Regions from separate parts of the Acidiphilium multivorum AIU301 genome, predicted to be linked through region 3. Evidence: riboswitches for the same ligand, from Rfam matches in the RefSeq annotation. Region 3 holds a riboswitch; each other region holds the start of a gene.
What was found. Region 3 has a riboswitch for cobalamin ahead of metE (5-methyltetrahydropteroyltriglutamate--homocysteine S-methyltransferase). Riboswitches for the same ligand answer to the same signal wherever they lie in the genome.
Positions count from the first base shown of each region.

Region 1 (4,282 bases), 1.0 Mb from region 3:
TTGACGATCGTGCCGGGCTGGGCGAGGCCGACGCCGCTCGGATTGCCGGAGGTGATCGGATAGCCGGAATTGGCGTAGAGGAAATCCGAGAAGCGGCCGACATAGCGGATGGCGGGCTCGATCGACAGCGCCGGGATCGGGCGGATCGAGAGGGTGAGCGATCCGGCGTTTTCCGGCCGACGCAGGAGGGCGGTGCCGGTCGCAGCATCGCGGGCGATGGTGCGCGTATAGTCGATCTGGCCGGAGAGCCAGGAGGCCGGCGCGAAGCCGATGCCCGCCTCGATGCCGTGAATCCGGGCGCGGGCGACGTTTTCCTCCGTGCTGGTGCCGTCAGGCAGGGAGGTGTACTCGAACAGGTTCGAGATGTCCTGGTGGAAATAGCTCATCCGCAGCGTAACCGCTTCGGGCATGCCGAAGGCGGGCAGCACGGTCTCGAAACCGAACCGGTAGCCGACCGAGTGTTCGGGGTGGAGGTTCGGGTTGCCGTGATATCCGTAACTGTCGATGCCGTGCAGGTCGTAGAGCGAGGGGGCGAGAAAGCCGCTGCCCGCCGAGGCTTTCAGCCGCGTGTCGATTGCGGGTACGGCGAGCACGAGGCCGCCGCGCTCCGTCACCACGGTGCCGTAGCCGCTGACCGAATCCGCACGGACAGCGCCCTGCACCGACAGGCGGCGCGCTATGGTGGCCTGCGCGCCGAAATGCCCCGCGGTGGTGGATTGCGAGGCAGCGAGGCTCTGGAGGTAGGGATAGCCGCCAAAGCTGGCGTTGTAGTTTTCGACCGCCGTATCGTGTGTGGTCTCGATGCCGGCGACGAGCGTCGGGTCGGTCATCGGGCCAAAATCCGGCAGGCGGATCACGTTGTTCCACTGGATCACAGTGCGATCGCCGCGATAGCCGCTGTCGCCGGCGAACTGGTTGGGGTCGGCGGGATCGAGCAAAGTCAGGTAGCGGCGGTCGTCCTGGATGTGGGCGATGTCGAGTTCGGTGATCAGCCGGTTGTCGAACAGGTGCGACTTCACGCCGAAGCGGAAAAAGACATTCGAATCGAAGCTGTTTTCATAGGGATCGTCGAAGATCGGATAGCCGAGATCGGGATATTGGCTCCCGGTCTGCCGCGCGCGGACGATCAGCGAGATCCGCGTGCCGGCGACCGGCGTGTAGCCGAAATTGACGGCGCCGAGCTTGTAGCGGAACGGATCGCGATGCGCGGCGTAGACGGCGAGGCGCCGCGCCGTCGCGTCGAACCCTGCCTGTTCGATGAGGGAGCCGGTGATCGCGTAGTCGAACCTGCCGCTCCGGCCGGAGAGTGTGACGCTGCCTTCGCCCTGGCCGGGAAAGCCGCCGGCGAGGTCGTAATCGACATGCGGCGCGCCGTGCCCGCGCTTGCTGATCAGGTTGATGACGCCGCCGATCGCGCCCGAGCCGTAGAGGCTGGACATCGGGCCGCGGACCACCACGATCCGCGCGATATCGCCGATGCCGGAATTGCCGAAATTGAACGCGCCGTTGGCCACCGAGGGATCGTTCACCGGCACGCCGTCGCGCAGCACCAGCACGTCTTCGGAATTCGTGCCGTCGATGAAGACGGAGGTCTGCGCGCCCGGCCCACCCGATTGCACGACGTTCAGGCCGGGAACCGCCTCGAGCGCCTGGGCCAGGGTCGTCACGCCGCGCCGGCGAAGTTGCGCCGCCGTGATGACCGTGACCGATGCGGGGGTGTCGGCAATGGGTGTCCGCACATAGGAGGCGGTGACGGTCTCGATCGGCACGGTGCCGGCGGGAAGCCGTGCGCTCTGGGCGCGGGCGCCGACGAGCGTCCCGCACAAAGCGAGGGGGACGAAAAAGATGTGTCGCGCGAACTCGCGCATGGAAAAACTCCGGTCCGGCACCCGGCGAGGCGGGTGTTGCCATCAGGGCGACCGAAGGCTTCGGGACTTCACCCTTCGCACCCGGTTCACCCCGCCCGGACGCGCGCGCATGGTCTCGGAACCGGCCGGTCTCCTGGCTCGCGGGTCATGGGCGCGTTCGGCCTTCTCGCGGACGGTCTGCGCCGCCTCGCAATGGCCGGGATGAACGCGCCTCGCCGCTCACAGTTGCGGGGGCAGCCGCAGCCGGGGCACGATCTCGCCCTTCTGCGTTCCCGTTTCAGCCCTTGCGGGCCACCGATTCCTATCCAAATCATTATGCCGCCGGATCGGGCGGCGCAAGCGCGCCGGCTTAGCCGAGGCCGAGCAGGCCGGGCAGGGCCGAGAGATCGCTGATCGCCGCATCGGGCGCGCCAGGCAGCCGCTCCGCCGGCTGCCGCGCCCGGTTGCACCAGGCGACGCGGAAGCCGAAGGCCGAGGCGCCGTAGGCATCCCAGCCATTCGAGGAGACGAAGCAGACTTCCTTGCGCTGGACCCCGAGCCGCGCCGGCACCAACTGGTAGACGCGCGGATCGGTCTTGAACACGCCGACCGCCTCGACCGACAGCACATGGTCGAGCACGTCGCCGAGCCCGGCATGGGCAATGGCGGCGGCGAGCATCGCCGGTGTGCCGTTCGAGAGTATCGCCGTGGTGATTCCCTTCGCTTTCAGCGTGCCCAGCGTCGCCTTCACCTCGGGATATGCCGAGACGATGCGGTAGAGTGCGAGCAGCGACTCGCGCCGCTTCGGGTCGGCGAGGCCGGTCGCCTCCAGTGCGAAATCGAGCGCGTCGGCGGTGACGGTCTCGAAATCGGTATAGAGGTTCTGCAGGCTGCGCAGCCAGGTGTATTGCAGCTGCTTGTCGCGCCAGAGCGTCACCAGCGCCGCGCGGCGGTCATCCGGCACATCCGGACAGCGGGCGACGGCGGAGCCGAAATCGAAGAGCGTGCCATAGGCGTCGAACACGCAGGCGCGGATACCCTGGATTGCAGACATCGAGTTCCTCCCGTTCAGGCGGCGGCCGGCAGACTGCGGGCCAGACCGTCATAAGCGTCGAACATGCGGTCGCACCAAGCGTTCAGCGTGTCATCCTCGGCGAGGATCTTCACCGGGGTCGAGGCGTGGGCCCAGAGGAAGGCGCTGAAGGCGACATGGTCGGCGTAGTTCGGCGCGTCGCCGGCGAGGAATTTCTGATCCGCCAGCGTGCTGCGCAGCGGGCGCAATGTGGCGCGGAGGGCGGCGATATTCTCGTCGCGCGCCGCCCGCAACGCGCCGACCGTGGTGCCGAAGGCCGCCTCGCGCGTCGACCGGAAATAGTCGCGGTCGCCCTCATGCAGGATGTCGACAAGGTCGGGCAGTACCACCTTCGCGATCGCAGGATGCACTGCCTCGCTGGTCCACTGGTTGACGAAGCGGGCGAGGCCGCGGCCGGCAGCGCCGCCGAACAGGCTCGGCCGGTCAGGATAGGTGTCCTCGAGGTAAATCGCGATGGCCCAGCTGTCGTGCACGTGGCGGGTGCCGTCGACCAGCACGGGCACCTTGCCCTGGCCGGAGAAGGCGATGGCGTCCTTCTCCATGAAGCGCCAGACCACGGTCTCGCAGGGCAGGCCCTTGTGCGCCAGCGCGAAGCGGGTGCGCCAGCAATTCGGGCTGAACCGGACGCGTTCGTCGGCGCCGGCGAGATCGTAGAGCTTCAGGGGTTCACGCATCAGGGTCTCCTTGCCCGCGGGCCGAACGAGTGCGCCCGCGTGTCGCGGATACGGTCGGCGTGTTGTTGATCGTCTGCGCCAGATCGCAGGCGCGCCGCGCGGCGATTGCCGTGAACCGGCGCTTCAGGTTGGGAAAATCGTCGTGGGAGTGCCGATGCCGCGCTCGCGGCTCGATCCGGAAATCGAGCCCGGCCTCTTCGTGCAGGATCACGGTCTGGCGGCCGTTCGGCGTGGTCCGGCAGTGAAGACCGCTCATGGAGTCCCGGATCCGCCGGGATGAAGGCGGCTCATCGCGTCGGCGACCAGCCGGTCGAGCCGGCCGGGATCTGGATCGAGGCGCGCCAGGGTGCGCAAGGCGAGAACGGTCGCGAGGAGGAGTTCCGCCTGCGCCGGAGGTTCGATCCCGGCGGGCAGGCGCCCCTGGTCCCGTGCGTGTTCAAGCCGATCGCGAAAGAATGCTTCCAGCTGGCTCAGCCGGGCATGGACCTGAGCGCGGGCCTCAGCCGAAATCGGTCCGCCATCCATCGCGCTGTTGACCAGCAGGCACCCCATCCGATGCGGGTCCTGCGCCGAAACATGGCTCAGATTCGCGAGAAGCCCGGCGATCGCCGCGATCGGATCGTCTTCGGCGGCAAACCGTTCAAGAAGCGGCACCATCATGTCATCGG
Region 1 is NC_015186.1:3,742,205-3,746,486, forward strand. It holds gene ACMV_RS17100 (TonB-dependent receptor plug domain-containing protein) at 1-1,868, opposite strand, end outside; cobalamin riboswitch at 1,975-2,182, opposite strand; gene ACMV_RS17105 (haloacid dehalogenase type II) at 2,218-2,901, opposite strand; gene ACMV_RS17110 (glutathione S-transferase family protein) at 2,916-3,614, opposite strand; gene ACMV_RS17115 (hypothetical protein) at 3,607-3,870, opposite strand; gene ACMV_RS17120 (TetR/AcrR family transcriptional regulator) at 3,867-4,282, opposite strand, start outside.
Region 1: another riboswitch for cobalamin. It lies ahead of ACMV_RS17100 (TonB-dependent receptor plug domain-containing protein); the one in region 3 lies ahead of metE (5-methyltetrahydropteroyltriglutamate--homocysteine S-methyltransferase).

Region 2 (4,282 bases), on a different replicon from region 3:
CACACCCGCCCGGTAGTCGAGGCCGGAACCCTGCGCACCGAGCCGGTCGAGGAAATCGCGGCGGAAGCCGTCGACCGAGAACATGCCGTGAAGGTAACTCCCCATCACCCGCCCGTCGCCGGACACGGCACCCTCTGGCTGGCCTGCGACCTCGGCGAAGGGCCGGGCACAGTCGGGTCCCCGAGTGCGCCCAATGTGGATCTCGTAGCCATCGAACTCCGCCCCGGTGGCGGTGTGGCGGGCAGAGATGCGGGTCAGCGTCTTGTCCCCGCCCATGATGGTCTCGACGTCCAAAAGACCTAGGCCTGGGCTCTCGCCCGCTGGCCCCTCGATGCCTTCCGGGTCGGCGATCCGCGTCCCGAGCATTTGGAAGCCGCCGCAGATGCCAAGCACCGCGCCACCCCGACGGCGATGCGCGGCGAGGTCGATGTCCCAGCCTTGCGCGCGCAGAAAAGTGAGGTCGCCGCGTGTCGATTTGCTGCCTGGCAGGATCACGAGGTCGGTGTCGCCCGGCAGGGCCTCGCCCGCGCGCAGCATGGTGACGCTGACGGCTGGCTCGGCAGAGAGCGGGTCGAGATCGTCGAAATTGGCGATGCGCGAAAGCGCGAGGCAGACCACCCGGAACGGTCCGCCTTTGGCGACGCGCCCGAGGTCGAGCGCGTCCTCCGCCGGCAGGCGCGAGGCGCCGGGGAACCACGGCAGCACGCCGTAGCCGCGCCAGCCGGTCCTGCCCTCGATCAGGCGGTACCCAGCCTCGAAGAGCTGGGGATCGCCGCGGAACTTGTTGATCAGAAAGCCCACGACAAGCGCCGCATCCTCCGCGTCGAGCACGGTCTGGGTGCCGACGACCTGGGCGATCACCCCGCCGCGGTCGATGTCTCCAGCCAGCACCACCGGCACGTCGGCGGCGCGCGCGAAGCCCATGTTGGCAATGTCGCCCGCGCGCAGGTTCACCTCTGCCGGGCTGCCCGCGCCTTCGACGAGTACGAGATCGTGGGCCGCCTTGAGGCGGTTGAAGGATTCGAGCACCGGCGCCATCAGCTCGGGCTTGCGCCGGGAATAGTCCCGCGCCCGCATGGTGCCGATGCGGCGGCCCTGAACGATCACCTGAGCGCCGAGGTCGGTTTCGGGTTTGAGCAGGACCGGGTTCATATCGGTCACCGGCTCCAACCCCGAGGCAAGCGCCTGAAGCGCCTGGGCGCGGCCGATCTCCCCCCCGTCGGCGGTCACGGCTGCGTTGTTCGACATATTCTGCGGCTTGAACGGCGCCACCGTCAGCCTGCGCCGCCGCGCCGCGCGGCACAGCCCCGCGACCAGCATCGACTTGCCCACATTCGAGCCGCAACCCTGGATCATCAGCGCCGGCATCGCGCGCTCCCCACCCCGTTTATCAAGTTCGTCTTGCTCGTGGCCCAAATTTCCCGGCGCAGTGCCCTCTGACGTTCAGTACTCCACCCCCGCCTGCGCCTTGATTCCGGCGCGGAACGGGTGCTTGACCAGCGTCATCTCGGTCACAAGGTCGGCAGCCTCGATCAGCCCCTCGGCGGCGTTACGGCCGGTGAGGACGACATGGGTCATCTCGGGCTTCTCCTCGCGCAGGAAGGCGATCACGGCCTCGATGTCGAGGTATTCGTAGCGCAGCGCGATGTTGATCTCGTCAAGAAGGACCATACGGATCGAGGGGTCACGGATCAACTCCTTGGCCTTTTCCCAGCCGGCCTCGGCGGCAGCGATGTCGCGGGCGCGGTTCTGGGTTTCCCAAGTGAAGCCCTCGCCCATGGCGTGGAACTGGCAGAGATCCCCGAAATGCTCGGTCAGGAGCCGTCGCTCACCCGTGTCCCAGGCCCCCTTTATAAACTGGACGACCGCGCAGGGCATGCCATGGGCGATGCAGCGCAGGATCATCCCGAACCCGGAGGAGGACTTGCCCTTGCCGGGGCCGGTGTGGACGATGATCAGGCCCTTCTCGCCGATCTTCTCCGCCATCATCCGGTCGCGCGCGGCCTTGATCTTGGCCTTCTTGGCGGCGTGCTCTTCCTCGCTGACGGGTTTGCGGCCCATTGCGTCGCTCCTTGTTCTTGACAACAGGCTGCATCCTGCCACACCTGACGCCATGCTGGTGCCCGGCTTGCGTCGGGCCTAAGAGGGAATGCGACAGGGGGAACCCCGAGCGCAGCCGCCCCCGCGACCGTGACCGGAGAGGTCGCCCGATGCCACTGGTCCGCGGACCGGGAAGGCGGGCGTCCGCAGGGCCGAGAGGCTTATATCCGTTAGCCGGGAGACCTGCCAGCAGCAAAACTGACCGGGCGGCCGGGGTGCGCTGCGACCGACGGTGGTGTGGCATTCTGGCCCGTCCTCGTCTCGCATGCCCCCAGGGCCGCCGCCAACCGAGAGGACCCGATGGGCACGACGCTCCATGTCTGCATCACCTGCCGCGCCGGGCAAGAGCCGGTGGAGGGGATGCCCTGCCTCGGCGCGCGCCTGCTAGCCGCGCTTCAGGCCGGGGACTGCCCCGAGGGCGTCACGATCCGCCCGGTCGAGTGCCTGTCTGCCTGCAATACCGGCGCCGCCGTCGCGCTCTCCGCCCCAGGGCGGTGGAGTTATATCTACGGCCGGCTGGCCCCCGAGGATGCGCCCGACATCCTCGGGGGCGCCGCAGCCTATGCCCGCGCGCCGAACGGCCTCGTACCCTGGCGCGAGCGGCCCGTGATCTTCCGCAAGCAATCCATCGCAAGAATCCCCCCGCAGGAACCCGCGCCATGAACGACCTCGCCAAGATACCCGTCACCGTCGTCACCGGCTTTCTCGGCGCCGGCAAGACCACGCTGATTCGCCACCTTATGGCCAATCCGGGTGGCCGTCGCCTCGCCGTGCTGGTCAACGAATTCGGCAGCCAGGGGGTGGACGGCGAGATTCTGAAAAGCTGCGCCAATGAGAGCTGCCCAGTGGAGAACATCGTGGAACTCGCAAATGGCTGCATCTGCTGCACCGTCGCCGACGAGTTCCTGCCGACGATGGAGGCGATCCTCGCCCTACCGAAGCGGCCCGACCATATACTGATTGAGACTTCCGGTCTCGCCCTGCCGAAGCCGCTTTTGAAGGCCTTCGACTGGCCCGCCATCCGCTCGCGCATCACCGTGGACGGCGTTATCGCGCTGGCCGACGCCGAGGCCGTGGCCGCCGGCCGCTTCGCGCCGGACCCGAATGCGGTGCTGGCCCAGCGCGAGGCCGACGACAGCCTCGATCACGACACGCCGCTGGGCGAGGTCTTCGAGGACCAGATCGCCTGCGCCGACCTGATCCTGCTGACCAAGGCCGATCTCGCCGGCGAAGCCGGCATCGCCGTCGCCCGCGCCGCGATCGAAGCCGAGGCGCCGCGCCGCATCCCGATGGTCACGGTGCGCGATGGCAAGGTCGACCCGGCCGTCATCCTCGGTCTCAATGCGGCTGCGGAGGACGACCTCGCCGCCCGCCCCTCGCATCACGATGGGGCGGACGATCACGAGCATAACGACTTCGATACGATCGTCGTCGATCTGCCGGAACAGGCAAGCCAGGAGGCGCTGGAGGTCGCGATCGAAAAGCTGGCAGCCGAGCAGAATATCCTGCGCGTGAAAGGCTATGTCGCGCTGGCCGACAAGCCCATGCGGCTTCTGGTTCAAGCGGTAGGTGCGCGGGTGCGCAGCCAGTTCGACCGGCCCTGGGGCAGCCTGCCCCGTGGCTCCCAACTGGTGGTGATCGCGGAGCGCGGCGATGTCGATGCCGCGCGCATCCGAACCGCGCTCGGCGCTTGAGGGCGTGCGCGCGCCGTGCATGTCATCTTCCGCGAGAGTCATGGACTAGAGGAGACCGAGACCCCGCAAGATCTCGGCCAGGATCCGGCCGATCTTGTGGTGCTCTCGTTTTCCGACAGTGACCTTGGCGCCTTCGCGGCGGGCTGGCACCGCGCGCGGGAGGCGGGTAGCACCCTTCCCACGCTACGACTCGCCAACCTAGTGGCGCTGCGCCATCCGTTGTCGGTTGACACCTATGCCGAGCGTACCCTGGCCGGCGCCAAGGCGATGCTGGTCCGGCTCATCGGCGGCGAGGCCTACTGGAGTTATGGCCTCTCGACCCTGCGCGACCTTTCCCAACGGCAGGGGTTGGCGCTCGCCGTGCTGCCCGCCGACGGGCGCGAGGATCCGGCACTCGATGCCTATTCGACGCTGCCCGTCTCCACCCTGCGCCGGCTTTCGGCCCTGTGCGATGCCGGAGGGGCGGTTGCCGCGCAGGCGGCACTGGC
Region 2 is NC_015178.1:60,954-65,235, reverse strand. It holds gene ACMV_RS17450 (cobyric acid synthase) at 1-1,368, opposite strand, end outside; gene cobO (cob(I)yrinic acid a,c-diamide adenosyltransferase) at 1,444-2,061, opposite strand; cobalamin riboswitch at 2,101-2,305, shown strand; gene ACMV_RS17440 (DUF1636 family protein) at 2,401-2,763, shown strand; gene cobW (cobalamin biosynthesis protein CobW) at 2,760-3,794, shown strand; gene cobN (cobaltochelatase subunit CobN) at 3,810-4,282, shown strand, end outside.
Region 2: another riboswitch for cobalamin. It lies ahead of ACMV_RS17440 (DUF1636 family protein); the one in region 3 lies ahead of metE (5-methyltetrahydropteroyltriglutamate--homocysteine S-methyltransferase).

Region 3 (4,282 bases):
GCGCAGATAGGCCTCGCGGTCGGCGGTGCGCAGCGGCAGCCCCTCGCGGAAGGCCGGCTCGTCCACCTGGATGATGGCGAGGCCGGCGGCCTCGAGGTCGGCCACCTCGTCGCGCAGCGCCAGCGCGATCTGCCGGCAGACCGTCTCGCGCGGCAGGTCGTCGCGCACGAAGGACCATTGCAGCATCGTCACCGGCCCGGTCAGCATCCCCTTCACCGGCCGGGCGGTGAGCGACTGGGCATGGCGCGCCCAGCGCACCGTCATCGGCCGGGGCCGCGCGACATCGCCCCAGATGATCGGCGGCGCCACGCAGCGGCTGCCATAGGACTGCACCCAGCCATGCCGGGTGAAGGCGAAACCGTCGAGCTGCTCGCCGAAATACTTGACCATGTCGTTGCGCTCGAACTCGCCGTGCACCAGCACGTCGAGCCCGATCCGCTCCTGCAGGCGGATCGCGTCCTCGGTCCAGGTCGCGATCGCTTCGTCGTATTCGACGGCGCCGATCTCGCCGCGCGCGAGCGCCGCCCGGGTCCGGCGCACGCCCGAGGTCTGCGGCAGCGAGCCGATCGTCGTGGTCGGAAAGGCGGGCAGGGGCAGGCGCTGCCGCTGCCGCGCGCGCCGCGCGGCGTGCGGGGCGGGGCGGCGTTCCATCTCCGGTGTCGCGCCCAGCAGCCGGGCGGCGACGTCGGTCCGGTGGACCCGCGCGCTGTCGCGGCGGGTGCGGAGTGCGGCGTCAGAGACCTCCAGCGCCTCGGCGATCGCGCCCTCCCCCTCGTCGAGGCCGCGGGCGATGGTCGCGACCTCGGCGAGTTTCTGGGTGGCGAAGGCGAGCCACGGGCGGATCGCCGGATCGAGCCGGTCCTCCTGCGCGAGGTCGACCGGCACGTGCAGCAGGCTGCAGCTCGGCGCGATCATCAGCCGCTCGCTGCCGCCGAGCGCGCGCGCCGCCTCGCGCGCGGTGGCGAGGGCGGCGCGCAGGTCCGCCCGCCAGACATTCCGCCCGTCGACCAGCCCGAGCGAGAGCCATGTCGCCGGGCCGATCGCGGCGAGGACCGGCGCGAGATCGTCCCGGCCGCGCACCAGGTCGAGATGCAGGCCGGCGACCGGCAGGGCCAGCGCGGTCGGCAGGTTGTCCGCGATCGGCGCGAAATAGCTGGCGAGCAGCAGGCGCGGCGTCGCCCCGCGGGCGAGGGTCTCATAGGCGTGGCGCAGCGCCGCCCGCGCCTTCGGCGCGAGGTCGAGGGCGAGAACCGGCTCGTCCATCTGCACCCAGGCGCAGCCCTCGGCGGCCAGCTCCGCCAGCACCTGCGCATAGCAGGGCAGCAGGCGGTCGAGCAGGTCGAGCGGATCGGACCCGTCATCGGTCTTGGCGAGCAGCAGGAACGAGACGGGGCCGAGCACCACCGGCCGGGTGCGGCGGTGGCGGGCCAGCGCCTCGCGGAACAGCGCGAGCGGACGGTTGGCGGTGACCGCGAAATGCTGCCCCGCCGCGAGCCGGGGGACGAGATAGTGATAGTTGGTGTCGAACCACTTGGTCATTTCGAGCGCGGGCAGGCCGGCCGCGGCATCGCCGCCGCCGGTGCCGCGCGCGAGGGCGAAATAGGTCGGCAGCGTCACCTCGCCGCCGCGCCAGCCATAGCCCGGCGGAATCGCGCCGACCATGCAGGCGGTATCCAGCACATGGTCGTAGAGCGCGAAATCGTTCGAGGGGATGTGGCCGATGCCCAGCCCCTGCTGCAGCGAATGGGACTCCGCGCGCAGCAGGCGCGCCGCCTCCTGCAGGCCGGCTTCGGACAGCTCGCCCGCCCAGTGCGCCTCGAGGGCCGATTTCAGTTCCCGCCTGCGGCCGATGCGGGGAAAGCCGAGACTGGTCGCGATGCTCATGCGCGGCCTCCCCGGTGGGCGTGGGACCGCGAACGGCGCGATGAGGGGGAAACGAGAGGACGCGCGCGGCAGGCGCTGCCGCTGATGCGTGCAGTCATGGGTCGGCTCCGGCTTCCGGTGCACCCCGCCCGGCAGCAAGGTTGGTGCGACACCGGCAGGTCTCCTGGCTCGCGGCTCGACGCTGGTGGCCCTGCCTTCCCGAACCGCTACCGGTTCAGTGGCTCGCCCTTGCGGGCGGACGGACCACCGGCTCGCCGCTGACAGTTGCGGGGGCAGCCATCGACTTGCTTCCGGGACAATGAAGCCCGGCCGAAGCGCACGATGTTCCCTTTTCACCCGCTCGCGCGGGACCGGTGACGAATGTCGTATGCCGCCCGGACGGACATTCGGCAAGGGTGGCGGCATCCGCCGCGCCGGCAAATAATCGCGTCGTCCGCGCAGAATCGTTGCAGTCATGGATCGAGTTCGATCGGTATTTCATCCCCGGGGCGAAAATCGGCAATCACGGCTTGTTTATTGCTTGCCTATCCGGTTGTTACCCACACCCACTAAATGTAGGGTGTGTCCATTCCCCGGAATAAAGCTCGTCAAAGGTTGGTGCGGCTGCCCTACCCGCGATTCCGAGCAGCGAGCGGAACGCGTTGAAGGGATAGAGGCGCCGGTTGAACCGAAACGTGAATTCATTGAGGTAGGCTTGTAGATGTTTGGCGCTGACCCCGTGATGGATGCCGTTGATCCAGGTCTTCAGGTTGGTAAAGACCAAGTGGACGATCGGCAGGAATTCTTCTGCCACCTCCGGGTCGCCGCATTCGGCGATTGCATGGTGGTCGAACCCGCGCCTTCCGAGACCGGCATAGCCGCTCCAGTCGTCGGTAACGATCAGCGATCCGGGAGCAACGGCGTTTTCGACGAATCCGCAGAGCGAATTGGCGCTACGGTCGGGGACAACAGCGAGACGAACGCGTCCCGCGTAGCGACCGTCTTTCCGATTGTCGAGCTTGGTTCCCGGTTTCCGGTGGCGCACCTCCACGGCACAGGCGACGAGAACCTTGTGATGGACACCCCGTCCATCGCCTCGGGTTCGTCCTCCAACCCACGTTTCATCCACTTCGACGTGTTCTTGCGGCGTGTCGCCAATCTTGTCGCGCTCGGGGCGCACCATCCCGGCGCGCAGCTTATGAAGGATGCCGAAGGCGGTCTCGTAGCGCGACAGGCCGAGTTGCCGCTGAAATTGGACGGCCGACATTCCGGGCGTCTGGCTGGCGATCAAGTAAGCCGCCCAGAACCAAGTCGACAGCGGCGTGTGACTGCGTTCCATAACGGTCCCAGCCATCAGGCTTACGTCTTTGCGACAGGCCCGGCAGCGCAGAACGCCCGGGCGCGCCTCGAAACGGAACGGCTCGCCAACGACGCCGCACCTTGGGCAGGCGAACCCTCCATTCCAGCGGGCGCTTTCGAGATAGGCGGCACAGGCCGCGTCGTTCGGGAAAATACGCTGGAATTCCGGCAGAGACTGCGGGAACGGCAGGTCTTCACGGGCCAGGACATCCATGCCCAACACTAGATCTAGTAGGTATGGGAGTCAACCGGATAGGCAAGGTTTATTGGTTGCGAGTATTGACCGTCCGGCTTCTGTGGTCATATCGGTCGGTCAAATTTCAACAATTGGCCGTGACTGGCTCATTGCATCAAGGGGAGCAACCATGCGGGCACAATTCAGACGCGCCTGGGGTTTTTGCGCGGCGGGAGTCCTGGCCTCGGGCCTGGCGCTGGCGGGCATCGGCCAGGCGTCCGCCGCGACGGCGCCGTCGGTCCTGAAGATCGGCACGCTCTATGCGAGCAGCGGGTCTTTCGCGGTGGCGTCCGAGGGGCAGTATCACGGGCTCGAATACTGGGCGAAGACGGTCAACAAGTCCGGCGGCGTCTTCGTCAAGGCGTTCGACAAGAAGATCCCGGTCAAGATCGTCGCCTATGACGACCAGAGCTCGACCGCGACCGCGACGACGCTGTACAACCAGCTCATCACCCAGGACCACGTGAACCTGCTGGTCGCCGATTTCGGCTCGGTGCTCACCTCGGTCGCGATTCCGCTGGCCGCCGAGCACCACATGCTGCTGATCGACCCGACCGGCTCGGGGGCGAACTTCTTCACCAAGAAGACCGACTATCTCGCCGATGTCAGCATTCCCGCCTCCACGGTGTGGCCGCTGCCGCTCGGCCATTTCCTGCTCGACCACAAGATCAAGCGCGTCGCCGTCATCTACGATTCGAACGATTTCGATGCCTCGCAGGCGGAAACGCTGAAGGCGACGCTGAAGAAGGGCGGCGTCACGCCGGTGTATTATCACGGCGTGCCCACCAGCGAATCCAACTACACCGTGCTGCTGCACACGATCGC
Region 3 is NC_015186.1:2,711,686-2,715,967, reverse strand. It holds gene metE (5-methyltetrahydropteroyltriglutamate--homocysteine S-methyltransferase) at 1-1,884, opposite strand, end outside; cobalamin riboswitch at 2,021-2,254, opposite strand; gene ACMV_RS12225 (IS1595-like element ISAcr1 family transposase) at 2,420-3,436, opposite strand; gene ACMV_RS12220 (ABC transporter substrate-binding protein) at 3,588-4,282, shown strand, end outside.